One region of the Methylophilus sp. 5 genome, then DNA from elsewhere that is predicted to be linked to it. Evidence: predicted binding sites of a transcription regulator. Region 1 holds the regulator's gene; each other region holds the start of a gene.
The links. The regulator sigma-54, encoded in region 1, starts transcription at its own class of promoters, with help from an activator protein. The targets are predictions, from matches to a motif close to TGGCACNNTTCCTGCT.

Region 1 (3,717 bases):
ATGCAATTATTTAACCGGGTACACGTACATTATGTACGCGCACCTGTCGTCACCAAAGCTGCAAGCCCGGCAGCGCCTGCCAAAGCAGGCAATCACAAGGGTCGTTGATTCTGGAGAAATGAGTTGAACACGCACAAGCCATTATTTTATGCCACCTGCTTGACCTTACTGGCGCTATTACAGTGGTCAAGCAGCGCGCTGGCTGAAGAGTCCGACCGCGACCAGCCAATAGAGCTGGAAGCAGACACGGTGACGGTGAACGATGCCAAAAAAATCAGCATTTACACCGGCAATGTGATTCTCAACCAAGGCTCACTGCAAATTAAAGCAGACAAAATGATTGTGCGTGAAGATCAGGATGGCTTTCAGCACAGTACGTGTACTGGCAACCCGACCACCTTCAAGCAAAAACGCACCGGCAAAAACGAATGGATGCAAGGCAGTGGCCAGCGCATTGAATACAATGCCCGCATGGACAAAGTACAACTCTATACTAACGCATGGGTCAAACGTGGCGAAGATCTGGTCACTGGCGACTACATTAGCTATGACGCCAATGCAGAATATGCCGAAGTCATTGGCGGCACCAAAGCCAATCCCAACGGCACCGCTGGCAGTCGTGTAAAAGCGACCATTCAGCCAAAAAATAAAACCACACCGCCGGTGATTGATAACAAACCAACAACACAGCAAGGGCTGCGCATGAACCGTTCTCTGCAAATTAAAGTAGAACCGGCGCCTAACGACACCAGCAGCGAGCCCGCGAAAGCGCAACCTTAAAGACACCGGCCTTATGCAGACATCCGTTTCACCAGATCAGAACCATTTGCGTGTTAGCCACCTGAAAAAAGCCTATCAGGGGCGCACCGTGGTTAAAAACACCACGCTTGAGCTGCGCAGCGGCGAAGTGATTGGCTTACTGGGCCCAAATGGCGCCGGCAAAACCACCAGCTTTTATATGATTGTGGGCTTAGTCGCGCTGGATGATGGCAGCATTACGCTCAACGGGGCAGACGTGAGCCACGCACCCATGCATGAGCGCGCACGCATGGGCTTGGCCTATCTGCCACAAGAAGCCTCTATTTTTCGCAAAATGACGGTCACTGACAACATTTTGTCCATTCTCGAAACCCGCCCCCATACAGAAGAAGAGCGTGAAGCGCGGCTGGAGTCCTTGCTGGATCAGTTGCATATCCAGCATATTCGCAATAGTCAGGCAGTGAGTTTGTCCGGCGGTGAACGTCGCCGCGTCGAAATCGCCCGTTGCCTGGCGACCGACCCAAAATTCATTTTGCTGGATGAGCCGTTTGCCGGGATTGACCCGATTGCGGTGATTGAGATTCAAAAAATTATCCGCTACCTGAGCAGCCAGAATATCGGTATTTTAATTACAGACCACAACGTACGCGAAACCCTGGATATTTGTGACCGGGCTTATATCGTGAATGAAGGCGCCGTGTTTGCCGCGGGCACGCCCGACGAAATCATTCAAAACGAAGGCGTACGTGAAGTGTATCTGGGCAAGAATTTTAGGCTGTAACCCGTTATGAAGCAAAATCTGCAACTACGTATTTCGCAAAACCTGGCGCTCACCCCGCAGCTGCAACAGTCTATCCGCCTGTTGCAGCTCTCAACACTTGAGTTGAGCCAAGAGCTGGAAACCATCCTGCAGGAAAATCCGCTGCTGGAAATGGCCGACGGTGAAGAAGGCGAGTTTGAAGACAATAGCCCTACCGCGACCGCCGCGGCCGAGCAAGAGCTACCTGATGCAAGCTCGTTTGATGTTGCCACACAGGCGGAAATCACCGCACCCGCAGAAACCTTGCGCGAAGAGTTGCACGACCAACTTGGCGGCAACGAAGGCGAACAAGCCAATCTGAATGAAGAATTTTCACCGCCCGAGTTTGAAGACGACTACGAGGAGTTTGGCAGCACCAGCAATTGGGACGAAGCCGGTCGCAACAATATGGACGATGAAGACGGTGATTTTTCGCGTCAGGATGCCAGCAATACCAGCTTGCGCGAACACTTGATGAACCAGATACAACTGGCGCATTTGTCCAAACGTGACATGGACCTGGTGAAGTTTTTACTCGACGGTATTAATGATAATGGTTACCTGGAACAGGACTTACAAGAAATTGTCGACCTGCTGCCCCCAGAGCTGGAAGTTGAGTTGTTAGAGCTGGAAACCGCCCTTAAATTGATCCAGAACCTGGATCCGATTGGGGTTGGCGCGCGCGACCTGTGCGAATGCCTGCGCCTGCAATTACAAGCGCTCCCAGCAGACACGCCTTATTTGCGCATCGCTATGGCGATTGCCAAAGATCACTTAGCGCTGCTGGCCAACAAAGACTTTGTCAAACTGCGCAAACTGCTCAGTTGCGATGAAACCGCCCTTAAAGGTGCGCAACAACTCATCCGCCAGCAGAACCCCAAGCCTGGCAACGAATTCGCTACCTTTAGTCATGACCACTTTATCCAGCACGATGTGGTAGTCAAAAAAATCAAAGGCATCTGGATGGCGTCACTCAATGATGGCGTGATCCCCAAGCTGCGGATCAATCAATTGTATGCGGACATCCTTAAGCGCAACCGCGATAGTTCCGGCCAATATCTGCAAAGCCAGATGCAAGAAGCCAAATGGATGATTAAAAATATCCAGCAGCGTTTTTCTACGATCTTGCGTGTATCGCAAGCGATTGTAGACCGTCAACGCAACTTTTTTGAGCATGGCGAAATTGCCATGCGCCCCTTGGTATTACGTGAAATTGCCGAAGAGCTAGACTTGCACGAAAGCACCATTTCACGCGTGACGACGCATAAGTATATGCTCACACCGCGCGGGGTGCTGGAGCTTAAATACTTTTTTGGTAGCTCAGTCGCAACCGATGCTGGCGGCTCCTGCTCAGCGACCGCTATTCGCGCCTTAATCAAGCAAATGGTGGCCGAAGAAAATCAGAAAAAACCATTATCGGATAACCAAATTACCGATACGCTGGCGCAACAAGGCATTGTGGTCGCCCGCCGCACCATTGCAAAATATCGCGAGTCGCTGAGTATTCCGCCCGCAAATTTACGCAAGTCGCTGTAAAACAAAAAGGCCGCATCTGCGGCCTTTTTGTTGGTTACGAGTTTGTTATTTAATTGTGATTTTAGCAAACTTGCGCTTACCCACCTGGGCGACCACGGTCACGCCTTTTGCCACTGGCAGATTTTTATCATCCACCTTCACGCTATCCAGCTTTACCCCGCCCTGCTGCACAGCGCGCATGGCTTCACTAGTGCTTTCTACCAAGCCAGCCTGTTTCAGCAATTGGCTGATGCCAATACTGTCACCCTCAATCGTCACCTCTACCTGTGGCACATCATCAGGAATACCGCCTTTGGCGCGGGTTTGAAAATCTTGCCAGGCTTTTTCAGCCGCGGCCTGGCCGTGAAAGCGGGCCACGATTTCTTGCGCAAACCCGACTTTGATATCGCGCGGGTTTTCACCCCCCGCCACTTGCGCTTTCCACTGGGCAACAGTATCTAATGAAGCGAACGACAACAAATCAATATAACGCCACATCAATGCATCAGAAATAGACATGATTTTGGCAAAAATAGTCTCGGGCGCCTCGCTAATACCAATATAGTTACCCAGCGACTTGGACATTTTATTCACGCCATCCAGGCCCTCCAGCAACGGCATCATCAACACACATTGTTGTGACT
Region 2 (3,717 bases), 370 kb from region 1:
GGCCATGCACCAGCATGAAGTTCTTTTGTTGGCGGAACAGTTCTATGCGCTCTGGCGACAAATCCGGCGCCAACTGCAAATGAAAGTGTTCACCATAAGCGGTGGCCACACCGTCTTCGCCAGAACGGGTTTCGGATGCCAGAATGTCACGCACACCGTTGAGGTTGCTCTTGGCCCACTCTGCCGCCCGTAAGGTCTGGTAGAGAAAACGCACCACCAGGTCATAATGATTGTCCAGCAATGACTGATGCACGGTAATCGGCCGCGGCGTGCCATTATTCACACGGCTAGACAACGCAGGATAACTATCGAGGTCTATGCCGACCACCGCGCCGACACGTTTCGCAGCATCTACAGCAGACGCGCCTTTTACATACACGGCATCCACCTTGCCTTCAATCAGTGCATCCAGGCCAGACCACAATTCACCCAGACCATTGCGGTTGCCACTGCCAGCAGGCACCTCCACCAGCGTGACATCATCCAATGTTAATCCGGCAATATTCAATGCACCTTTATAGCCATGCAAACTCATGCCACGAGCGATACTGCTGCCACGCACATGGCTGGCAATCGGGTGCTCAATAAAAGCAGGCAATGCCAGGCGCAAGCCTTTTAATTGCGCAGGCTCGGTAATGCCGCTATCTGGCCGTACCAAAATCGCTTGCCACTCGTCAATCCAGGTCAGGCCGATGAGTTTGGTGGGTGCGCCTTGCGCTTTGGCCGCCAGCGCCAGCAAATTGCCGCCTTCACGAATCAAGCTAGGCAACGCGTGATCATAATGATGTTTAGACAACTCTTTGGGCGCCTCTTGCAAGGTGGCAATATTAATGTTGTCGCGCGCGAACTCTTCGCTGAGCCAGCCTAACTTATAGGCCAGGCCTGTGGCGGTCGGCACCGGGCAACGCGTAAACCAGAGTTGGTCAATAGTGTGTGTTGTGGTCACGAGCTCGCTCCTGGTTACAAGTCAGATGGACGTAACAAGCCTTCTTCTTTGGCTTGGTCATACAGCTTGGACATTTTCCATTGCTGCTTTAATACGCCTGGGCCATATTCACGCGAACCACCCAAGGCCTCTGCCAATGTCTGCAATTTAGCGCCCTCTTCCAGTAACAAAATAAACTCGGCCAATTTGCGCAAGCCTTGTTTGCCCCACACCGTGGAACCACCATTGGCTTCGAGGATGGCGGTGTGATGCGGGTTAATCGCAATCTGGTCTAAAATAAAATCAACCTCTTGCTGACGGCGATCAATATAAATCGGTAATTCTTTAATCAGGTTAAAACGCTGCACGGGTACATAACGAATTGGCAAGGTGCGATGTGTTTGCGCCCAGGCACCCAAATAAGTGGAATGTATGTGCGAAATAGTGGTTACTTCTGGCCGCACCTGAAACAACTTGGTGTAACGGCCAGCGCCGGCGCCGCTGCCTTTACCGCTCACTACGGTGCCATCAAACCCAACCACGGTGGCTTCAATCGGCTTGCCTTTGTTAAACGGGCCCGGATCATTGACGATGATCAACTTGTCCTGGCCTGGCACGCGGTGTACAAAGCCTACAGTGCCATTGGCAGTGATGGTGTCCGTCTCACGAAACACGTCAAATGCCAGTTTGGCTTCTGCCACAGTCTCACTCACGTAACGTTCCAGATCCAGTTCGGTATTAATAGTCACGACAGTCATTGTCAGTCCTTTCAAAATGCATGCGAAAACAACATGAGCAATAGTGCAAAGACTGTGCCACCAACAACAGATAAAACTTACAATTAAAAATCAATCACTTATAAAAAATATACAAAAAAAACGGCTGTTGCCAACGCAACAAGTGTTGCGATTAACACAGCAAAATGTTGAATTCCCGCGAGCATCTGTGTGGCATTCAATATAACAAATATGAATATTGTTATAATTTATAGAACTTTGACTTATTAATGATCAATGTAATATAGTGACTCGCCTGTTAATAAGGAGTCAATGATGAGCGCACAACGATGGGATATCCGCGATTCGTACACCGAACGTACCGATCATGTGATCACACACCCGAATCCGTCTGCCGTCAGCTTGTCCGTGCGGGCAAGTGCACTGGTGTTCAGCGATCCCAAATCACAAAACTTGCTGTCTTTGATCGAACGGATTGCCTCCAGCAATGCGACCGCACTGATCATTGGTGAAACAGGCACCGGCAAAGAGCTGATTGCCCGTCATATTCACTCGCTCAGCAACCGCAGAAACGGGCCGTTTCAGGCAATTAATTGCGGTGCCTTCTCAGAGACCCTGGTTGAAAGCGAATTATTTGGCTACGAAAAAGGCGCGTTTACCGGCGCCAATGCGTCCAAAGTCGGCTGGTTTGAAACCGCCAACGGCGGCACCTTATTTTTGGATGAAATCGGTGACTTGCCGCAATCGACCCAGGTGAAGTTATTACGTGTCTTGCAAGAACGTGAAGTGGTACGCGTAGGCGCCAGAAAGCCGATCCCGATTGATGTGCGCCTGATTGCAGCCACCAACGTCAACCTGGAAGAAGCCGTCAAAGCCGGACGCTTCCGCGAAGACTTGTACTACCGGATTAAAGTCGTGCCAATTGAACTGCTGCCATTGCGCGAGCGTCGCGGCGACATTTTGCCGTTAGTTGAGCACTTTTTAACTGTTTATCGCAACAAGTTGAATACATCTGACCACAAACTGGCGCCTGAAACCACCTCGCTACTGATGGAGTATCCATGGCCAGGCAATATTCGTGAGCTGGAAAACGTCATCCACCGTGCGGTGTTGGTGAGCACATCGGATACGCTGTACCCCAAAGATTTGAACCTGCCTAAAATCAGCTTTAACCGGCCGGAGTTAACGGCAGATGAAGACAGCGGCTATTCAGCACCACTGCCGGGCCGCGTCAGCTACGAGCGCCAAAGTGCGCTCTACAAACTGGAAAGCATACTCGAGGAGTTATTTGAGCAAGGGCCTGAAAACTTGTATGAACTGATTAATGGCACCACCGTCAGCAAGGCGTATGCGCATAGCAAAAACAATCAGGTACACGCAGCAAAACTACTCGGCATCAGCAGGAATATCCTGCGCGCCAGGTTAAAAGAACTCAACCTGATCGCATAAAAAAAGAGGGGAGAATATCCCCTCTTTTTTTACGCTAAAACAAAGTGTTAAGCCACCAGCGCTTCTGGCACATTCTGCTTGATTAACACAGCTGCTTGCGCCAATGCCTGATCAATGCGTTGCTCAATCACGGTGCTGTCTAGTTGATAGTCAGTGAACTCAGCATCTCTGGCATAAATCGTGGTCGGAATGGTATACATGCCGAAAAAACTGGCCAGGCTTCTTAAGTGGGACTCGAGCACCAGCGCATGATGATCACTGCCGCCGGTGGCGACTAAAATAGCCACTTTACCGGTGAGTTTTTTCGGGTCTACCAGATCAAAAAAGTGTTTGAGTAAACCGGTGTAGGAGGCTTTATATACGGGCGTGCCTATGATGATGATATCTGCCTGATGCAGTTTATCGTAAGCCTGCGTCAAGGCAGGCGGAAACTGGTTAAATGACACGGTAGGCCCCAGGTCTGCGGCCAGTTTGGCAATATCAATCACCTCACCCGGACTATGAAACTTTTGGCTCGCCTTGGCAACGGCAGCCTCCACCAGCGATAGCGTTCTGGAGGGCGCCGTGATATTTCCAGAGACTCCAATGATTCTTGGCATGTGATTT
Region 3 (3,717 bases), 120 kb from region 1:
AAACCTTTTTGCTGCAATAGTCGGGCGGCACGCAATACCGAGTCATGCACGGTTTGCCAGCTACGTTGTTGCCAAATGCCCAGTTGCTTGTGACGAATCGCCACTCTGGCAGGGCGTTGTTGCGCCTGCCAGGCTAGCCAGTTTGGTAATGTCTCAGCGGCCATATAAGGGGGTCATTTCAAAGTTGATTAAGCCGCTTTTGCCAATTTTTGCGCCTCAAGCGCACGCACCAATGGCAATACTTTGTCGCCAAAATAAGCCACTTCTTCCTGAAAGTGCAAAAAGCCGGATAAGATCAAATCAACGCCAACGGCTTTCAACGCAACAATGCGCTCAGCAATCTGTTGTGGCGTGCCAATCAGATTAGTTTTAAAGCCATCGTTGTATTGCACCAGGTCTTCAAAGGTCGATTTCGCCCAGTTACCTTCTTTTTCCGGGCTGGCAGCGCCTGCGTTTTTCACTTCATGGCCAAAGGCATTCACCGCCTCCGGGTTGGCCTTGGCAATGATCTCTGCCAGCACCGCTTTGGCTTCTTCTTCGGTGTCGCGCGCAATCACAAAGGCATTGACACCGATTTTGACGCTGTGATTATTAGCTGCCGCCTTGGCACGAATATCATCCACTTGCGCCTTGATGCCCTCAACCGTATTGCCATTGGTGAAATACCAGTCAGACACGCTGGCCGCCATATCGCGCGCCGCCCGTGAGCTACCGCCCTGGAAGATTTCCGGGTGCGGCTGCTGCAATGGTTTCGGTTTCAGCGTGTAATTGCTAAAACGATAGAAATCGCCACGGTAGGTAAAATTATCCTGCGTCCAGATGCCTTTGAGCGCCTCAATAAACTCTTTAGAGCGGCGATAGCGCTCATCATGGTCGAGCCAATGCTCACCGATGGCGGTAAACTCGCCACGAAACCAGCCAGACACAATATTGACCGCCACACGGCCTTCGGTCAGCAGATCAATCGTCGCCAGTTGCTTGGCGGCCAGCACCGGGTTCCACGGACCAGGCAAAATCGCCGCAATCACTTTTAACTTGGTGGTTGCTGCTAATAAAGCATGCGAAAAAGACACAGACTCATGCTGAAACTCCGCACCATAGCCCGCAGTAAAACGAATCTGGCTCAAGGCATACTCAAACCCTGCGTTCTCGGCAATTTGTGCTAATTTACGGTTGTAGTCGATATCCCAGCTGGTGCGCTGCTCGATATTGCTCACTACCAGGCCGCCACTGACGTTAGGCACCCAATAGGCAAATTTAATGTTTTCTGTATTCATGTTTATTCTCCAAATAGTCGCTTGGCTTATACCGCCAGCAAACGGTCTTTATTAATCAGCTCGCGATGTTTGAGCAAAGGCAGGGCACGCTCGACGGCCAACGCGATACGCGCAGTGACGGCCTCACTTTTCACCTGGTAATTTTCAAAGTCTGCTTCGGTGGCGTACACACCAATCGGCAAGGTCAGCGCCTGAAAGAAGCTAAACAAAGGCCTTAACTCGTGATCAATAATCAAGGCATGGCGTTCACTGCCACCGGTCGCAGCCAGTAGCACAGGCACATCGACCAGCGCTTCATAGTCAACCAAGTCAAACAGGTGTTTGAACAAACCGGTATAAGACGCGCGGTAAACCGGCGTTGCCACCACTAGCAGGTCGGCTGTTTCAATCGCCTGAATATCTTTTTGCACGTTGAGCGGCAGCGCTTTGGGGTCGTAAGACGCGACCAGGCTGCTGCTTATTTCACTTAACTCGATCAGGTGCAGATCAATAGGCAATTGCTTACCCAACTGCTGGGTGATTGCCTCCACCAGCGCAGCAGTTCTGGAAGGCAATTTATAACTACCGGACACGGCAGTGACTTTTAACGGACGGCTCATCATGACTCCTAATTAAGGGTGCTGCTGCCGCTTTGTGTGTTCAATCGCAGGCAGACCAGCGCACTGATATACATAGCAGCATCCATGCCAGATAACATTACCTATAAATTTCAATCACTTAGGTGTTTTTTGGCGCGATTTATCCTGTTGAATTCAAGCTAGTTTTGCTGATGCACTGCTGCTATATCAGCAACTTCTCTCAAAAAGCAGCAGACGAGTTTGCATTTCACCTGCTAGTGATGGCTTGCATCTGCTGATTAATCAGCAGTCATTCAGCAGAAAACTGTTTCTATAGAGGCGGGGGCATCATCAAGTTTTTACATTCACATTTAAATTCAAATACTTAGCACTTGGCATATTAAATGCAATGTAGCAATGTCACGCGCAATTGCTTTTTGAGAGAGCACAGCGCATTTATTCCCAACGTTTATTTGATAAGGATTCAATATGACTGCACATGCAAGCAAGATTGCGCATTTGCCTAATCACCAGCCGCGCCAGCCGGCACACATCATCACCAGCGATGCCGAGGCGATTACCGTGGCCAAACAAGTCGCCAGTGAAATCGCTAAAGAAGCGGTGATCCGCGACCAGCAAAGACGTTTGCCGCGCCAAGAGCTGGATTTATTCTCTAGCAGCGGCTTATGGGGCATTACCGTGCCTAAAGAATATGGCGGCGCGTTTGTGTCGAACAAAACCTTGGCCGAAGTGATTGCCACGGTGGCCGAAGCCGACCCTAGCATCGGCCAGATTCCGCAAAACCATTTATATATGGTGGAAGGTCTGCGCCTGGACGGCACCGAGTTTCAAAAGAAATACTTTTATGAGCTGGTGCTGCAAGGCGTGCGCTTTGGCAATGCCTTCTCTGAAATCGGCACCCGTAGCGTCAATGACGTCAAAACCAAACTCACACCGACCAACAGTGGCTATTTTTTAAATGGCAAAAAATTCTATTCTTCTGGCGCCTTGCTGGCAGACTGGGTGCCAGTGGTAGCCAAAGATGAGCACGACAATACCGTGGTGGCGTTTGTCCCGGCCGGTGCCGAAGGCCTGACCATCATTGACGACTGGTCCAGCTTTGGCCAACGCACCACCGCCAGCGGCACCACCATTCTGGAAAATATTTTTGTGCCTAGCGAGTATGTGTTGCCGCACCATTTGGCCTTTGACCGACCGACCGCCATGGGCCCGGTGGCCCAAATTATCCAGGCCGCCGTCGACACTGGCATTGCCCGCGCAGCCTTTAAAGATACGCTGCACTTTGTGCGCAATTACACGCGCCCTTGGATCGATACCGAGCTCGAGCATGGTTACGAAGACCCACACACCATTAAAGACATCGGTGATTTACAGATTCGCCTGCATGCGACAGAGGCTTTGTTGGCGCGCGCGGGTGAATACATTGACGAAGCGCAGCGCAACCCGAACGAAGACACCGTGGCAGAAGCGTCTATTGCGGTGGCCGAAGCCAAAGTGCTGAGCACAGAAACTGCCTTGCTGGCGGGTAGCAAGTTATTTGAACTGGCCGGGACCCGCTCTACGCTGGGTGAATACAACCTTGACCGCCACTGGCGCAATGCGCGCACGCATACGCTGCATGACCCGGTACGCTGGAAGTATCACGCAGTGGGTAATTACAGTTTGAACAACGTGAAACCACCGCGTCACCCTTGGATTTAAGCGCTAAATGATCTGATAAAAGCCCTCGCAAGAGGGCTTTTTGTTGAGCGGTCACCTCTTTTTCACTAAACGCACAAAAATAAGACGCAGCCTAAAAAAAACCATCCCAAGTTTCAAGCGTTCCTGACCTCAGCCTATCTATTGGCCGCTCCTTGAGCATA
Region 4 (3,717 bases), 500 kb from region 1:
TGGCAATGCCTGGGCGACTGATGGTTATTTTTCCCATGGCTATGGCGTGCGCTCACAGGGCGTTGCGGGTGTAGGCATTGCCTTGCCGCAAGACGCATTGGCGGCGGCCGCGAACCCGGCTGGCATGGGCAAGGTGGGTGACCGCATTGATGCTGGTGTTACCTGGTTTAGGCCAGTGCGTGAGTCTGAGCTGGAAGGCAGCCCGTCACCAGGTGCTAATGGTACTTACAAAGGCAACGATACCCAGCACTTTTTTATCCCTGAGTTTGGCTATAACAAACAATATTCCGAGGATGTAACGCTGGGCGTGAGTGTGTATGGCAATGGCGGCATGAATACTGATTACAAAAATGGTATTCCGTTGTTTCAAAGCCAGGGCAGTGCCGGGGTGGATCTGATCCAGGTATTTGTGGCGCCGACGGCGACCTGGAAAGTGTCTGAGAAGCATATTATTGGCGCCTCGTTAAACTTGGCTTATCAGCGCTTTGAGGCTAAGGGTTTGCAGGGCTTTGATAACACAACATTTAGCGCAGCGCCCGGGCGTGTGACCAATAATGGCCATGACAACTCGTATGGTGCAGGTGTGCATATCGGTTGGCTGGGCGAGATTACAGATACGGTGACCTTGGGCGCGACTTATCAGAGCCGCACTTATATGAGCAAGTTTGATAAATACAAAGGCCTGTTTGCCGAGCAGGGGGACTTTGATATTCCATCGACTTATGGTGTGGGCGTGGCGGTGAAGGTGACGCCAGCATTCACCTTAGCGGCAGATTTTCAGCGCATTAATTACGGTGAGGTGGATGCCGTAGGCAATGCTTCACAGGCCAATTTGTTTAATGGCCTGGGCAATGACAATGGCGCCGGGTTTAATTGGCAAGATGCCAAGGTGTATAAGATTGGCGCACTGTATCAATACAGCCCGGCCTTAACCTTGCGGGCGGGGTTTAACCATGTTGACCAGCCAATTCGTCGCGGTGATACCTTGCTGAATATTCTGGCGCCGGGCGTGGTGAAAGACCATCTGTCATTGGGCGCAAGCTGGGTGTTGAGCCCGCAATCCGAGTTGTCATTCTCTTATACGCATGCGTTTGAAAATAGCGTGAATGGCAGCAACTCGATTCCGGCGGCCTTTGGTGGTGGCGAGGCGAATATTAAGATGTATCAGGATGCATTGGGTGTGGCCTACACCTGGAAACTGTAAAACTTTTTTATCCGCGCGCTTTCGGGCGTTATAATCAAAAGCCACAACAAGAATTTTGTGGCTTTTTTTTATGTCTGACACATTCTTGTTGTAGGCTTGCTTTTTGCTTTTGACTCACTTAAAGCAAATTTGTGATCAACACCTCAGGGGAAGATGTATGACTGCCAATGTGAAAAAAACACCTAAAAAAACTGATAAACCTGACACCGCGCAAGCCGTCGATGAATTCTTGCTTGAGCAACTGCCGATTCCACAGGCGTTACGCAACCACATGACGTTTTCTATCGGTAAATCAAACTCTTGGGCCACCACGCGCGACTGGTATCAAACCGCCGCTTTTACGGTGCGTGACCATTTAATGAGCCGTTGGGTGAATACGCGCGATGCGTATCGTGATGCCAACACCAAGCGTGTGTATTACCTTTCACTTGAGTTTTTGATTGGCCGCATGCTGTCTAACGCCGCACTCAATTTGGGCATTGCACCGGAACTAAGCGATGGCTTGCAGGAGATTGGCCAAAAGCTGGAGGGTGTGGCCGAGATGGAGCCGGATGCTGCTTTGGGTAACGGCGGCCTGGGGCGACTGGCCGCGTGCTTTGTCGACTCGATGGCAACCATGGATATTCCGGCCACCGGTTATGGCATTCGTTATGACTATGGCATGTTCAGGCAAACCATTGAAAACGGCCAGCAAAAAGAAAATCCGGATAACTGGCTGCGTTATCAAAACATTTGGGAAGTGCAGCGGCCCGAGCACACCTGTGAAGTAAAGTTTTATGGCCGCGTGTTGCATGTGCATACCGAGCACGGTATTGAGCATCATTGGGTCGATCACGAAACCGTGGTGGCCATGCCTTATGATGTGCCGGTGCCTGGCTATGGCACGCAAACCGTGAACAATTTGCGTTTGTGGTCGGCCAAGGCCACTAACGAGTTTGACCTGGCGTATTTTAATGCTGGCAATTACGAGAAGTCGGTTGAAGGCCGCCATAGTGCAGAGACGATTTCACAAGTGCTGTATCCCAACGATACTTCCGAGTCGGGCAAGGCGCTGCGCTTAAAGCAACAGTACTTTTTTGTGTCAGCATCCACGCAGGATATTTTGCACCGCTACACCAATTACAACGCCGACTGGAACACCTTGCCGGAAAAAGTGGCGATTCAGCTCAATGACACGCATCCGGCGATTGCCGTGGCCGAAATGATGCACCAGTTGGTTGATCATTACCATTTGCCATGGGATAACGCCTGGAAATTGATCACCAAAATGTTTGCCTATACCAACCACACGCTGATGCCAGAGGCGCTGGAAACCTGGTCGGTAGATTTGTTTGAGCAGCTATTGCCACGGCATCTGGAGATCATTTACGAAATTAACCATCAGTTCTTGCAGATGGTTAACCGGCATTTTCCGGGCGATACTGCGCTGCTGCAACGCGTCTCTATTATTGATGAAAGCCATGGCCGCCGCGTGCGCATGGCGCATCTGGCGATTGTCGGCAGCCATACCGTCAACGGGGTAGCTGCGTTGCACAGTGAGCTGTTACAAACCACCTTGTTTGCCGATTTTACTAAAATCTATCCGGGCAAATTTACCAATGTCACCAATGGCATCACCCCGCGCCGCTGGTTAAACCAGGCCAATCCTTTGTTAACCAGCTTGTTAACCAAGCATATCGGCACGGGTTTTCAAAAGGACCTGGGCCTGATTAAACAAATAGAACCGTTTGCGGATAATGCCGCGTTTAGAAAAGCGTTTCGTGAGGTGAAAAAAGCCAACAAGCAACGCCTGGCCGATAAGATTCTGCAAAAAACCGGCATCGCCATCAACACCGATGCCTTGTTCGATGTGCAGATCAAGCGCATCCACGAATATAAGCGCCAGCTGTTGAATGTGCTGCATGTGATCACCTTGTATAACCGCATCCGTAGTGGCCATGCTAGCCAGCATACGCCACGCGTGGTTATTTTTGCTGGTAAGGCTGCGCCTGGGTATTGGCTGGCCAAGCAGATTATCCGCCTGATTAACGATGTGGCGACCATGATCAATAATGATCCGGCCGTGAGCGACAAGTTGAAAGTGGTGTTCTACCCCAACTATGAAGTCAGTGCGGCAGAAATTCTGTTTCCGGGGGCTGATCTGTCCGAGCAGATTTCGACCGCAGGCACCGAGGCCAGTGGCACCGGTAACATGAAAATGGCGCTCAATGGCGCGCTTACCATCGGCACGCTGGATGGCGCCAATGTTGAAATCATGGAAGAAGTGGGCGACGACAATATCTTTATTTTTGGCCTGACCACGCCCGAAGTGGCGCAATTAAAAGCCAGCAACTACAACCCGTGGGATTATTACCATGGCAACACCGAGCTGAAACAAGTGATAGACATGATAGGTAACGGCTTCTTTTCGGTAGAAGAGCCCGCACGCTACCAGGCCATTGTCGACACCTTGTTGCACAAAGGTGACCAGTACCTGTTGCTGGCAGATTATGCCGCTTATGTCACCGCGCAAG

Region 2: METH5_RS0102860 (class II aldolase/adducin family protein) is a predicted target of sigma-54. The motif match lies at 1,728-1,743, and genes of this name have one in related genera.
Region 3: msuE (FMN reductase) is a predicted target of sigma-54. The motif match lies at 1,951-1,966, and genes of this name have one in related genera.
Region 4: METH5_RS0102180 (glycogen/starch/alpha-glucan phosphorylase) is a predicted target of sigma-54. The motif match lies at 1,297-1,312, and genes of this name have one in related genera.

Annotation. Positions count from the first base shown of each region.
Region 1 covers NZ_KI911560.1:1,005,125-1,008,841, forward strand. Annotated here, with positions in the region: gene lptC (LPS export ABC transporter periplasmic protein LptC) at 1-108, shown strand, start outside; gene lptA (lipopolysaccharide transport periplasmic protein LptA) at 124-780, shown strand; gene lptB (LPS export ABC transporter ATP-binding protein) at 794-1,540, shown strand; gene METH5_RS0104780 (RNA polymerase factor sigma-54) at 1,547-3,094, shown strand; gene tyrS (tyrosine--tRNA ligase) at 3,140-3,717, opposite strand, start outside.
Region 2 covers NZ_KI911560.1:633,129-636,845, forward strand. Annotated here, with positions in the region: gene METH5_RS0102855 (ABC transporter substrate-binding protein) at 1-946, opposite strand, end outside; gene METH5_RS0102860 (class II aldolase/adducin family protein) at 961-1,683, opposite strand; gene METH5_RS0102865 (sigma-54-dependent Fis family transcriptional regulator) at 1,978-3,111, shown strand; gene METH5_RS0102870 (NAD(P)H-dependent oxidoreductase) at 3,159-3,710, opposite strand.
Region 3 covers NZ_KI911560.1:1,120,869-1,124,585, forward strand. Annotated here, with positions in the region: gene METH5_RS0105315 (AMP-binding protein) at 1-164, opposite strand, end outside; gene sfnG (dimethylsulfone monooxygenase SfnG) at 189-1,277, opposite strand; gene msuE (FMN reductase) at 1,304-1,879, opposite strand; gene METH5_RS0105335 (SfnB family sulfur acquisition oxidoreductase) at 2,324-3,556, shown strand.
Region 4 covers NZ_KI911560.1:501,402-505,118, reverse strand. Annotated here, with positions in the region: gene METH5_RS0102185 (OmpP1/FadL family transporter) at 1-1,204, shown strand, start outside; gene METH5_RS0102180 (glycogen/starch/alpha-glucan phosphorylase) at 1,362-3,717, shown strand, end outside.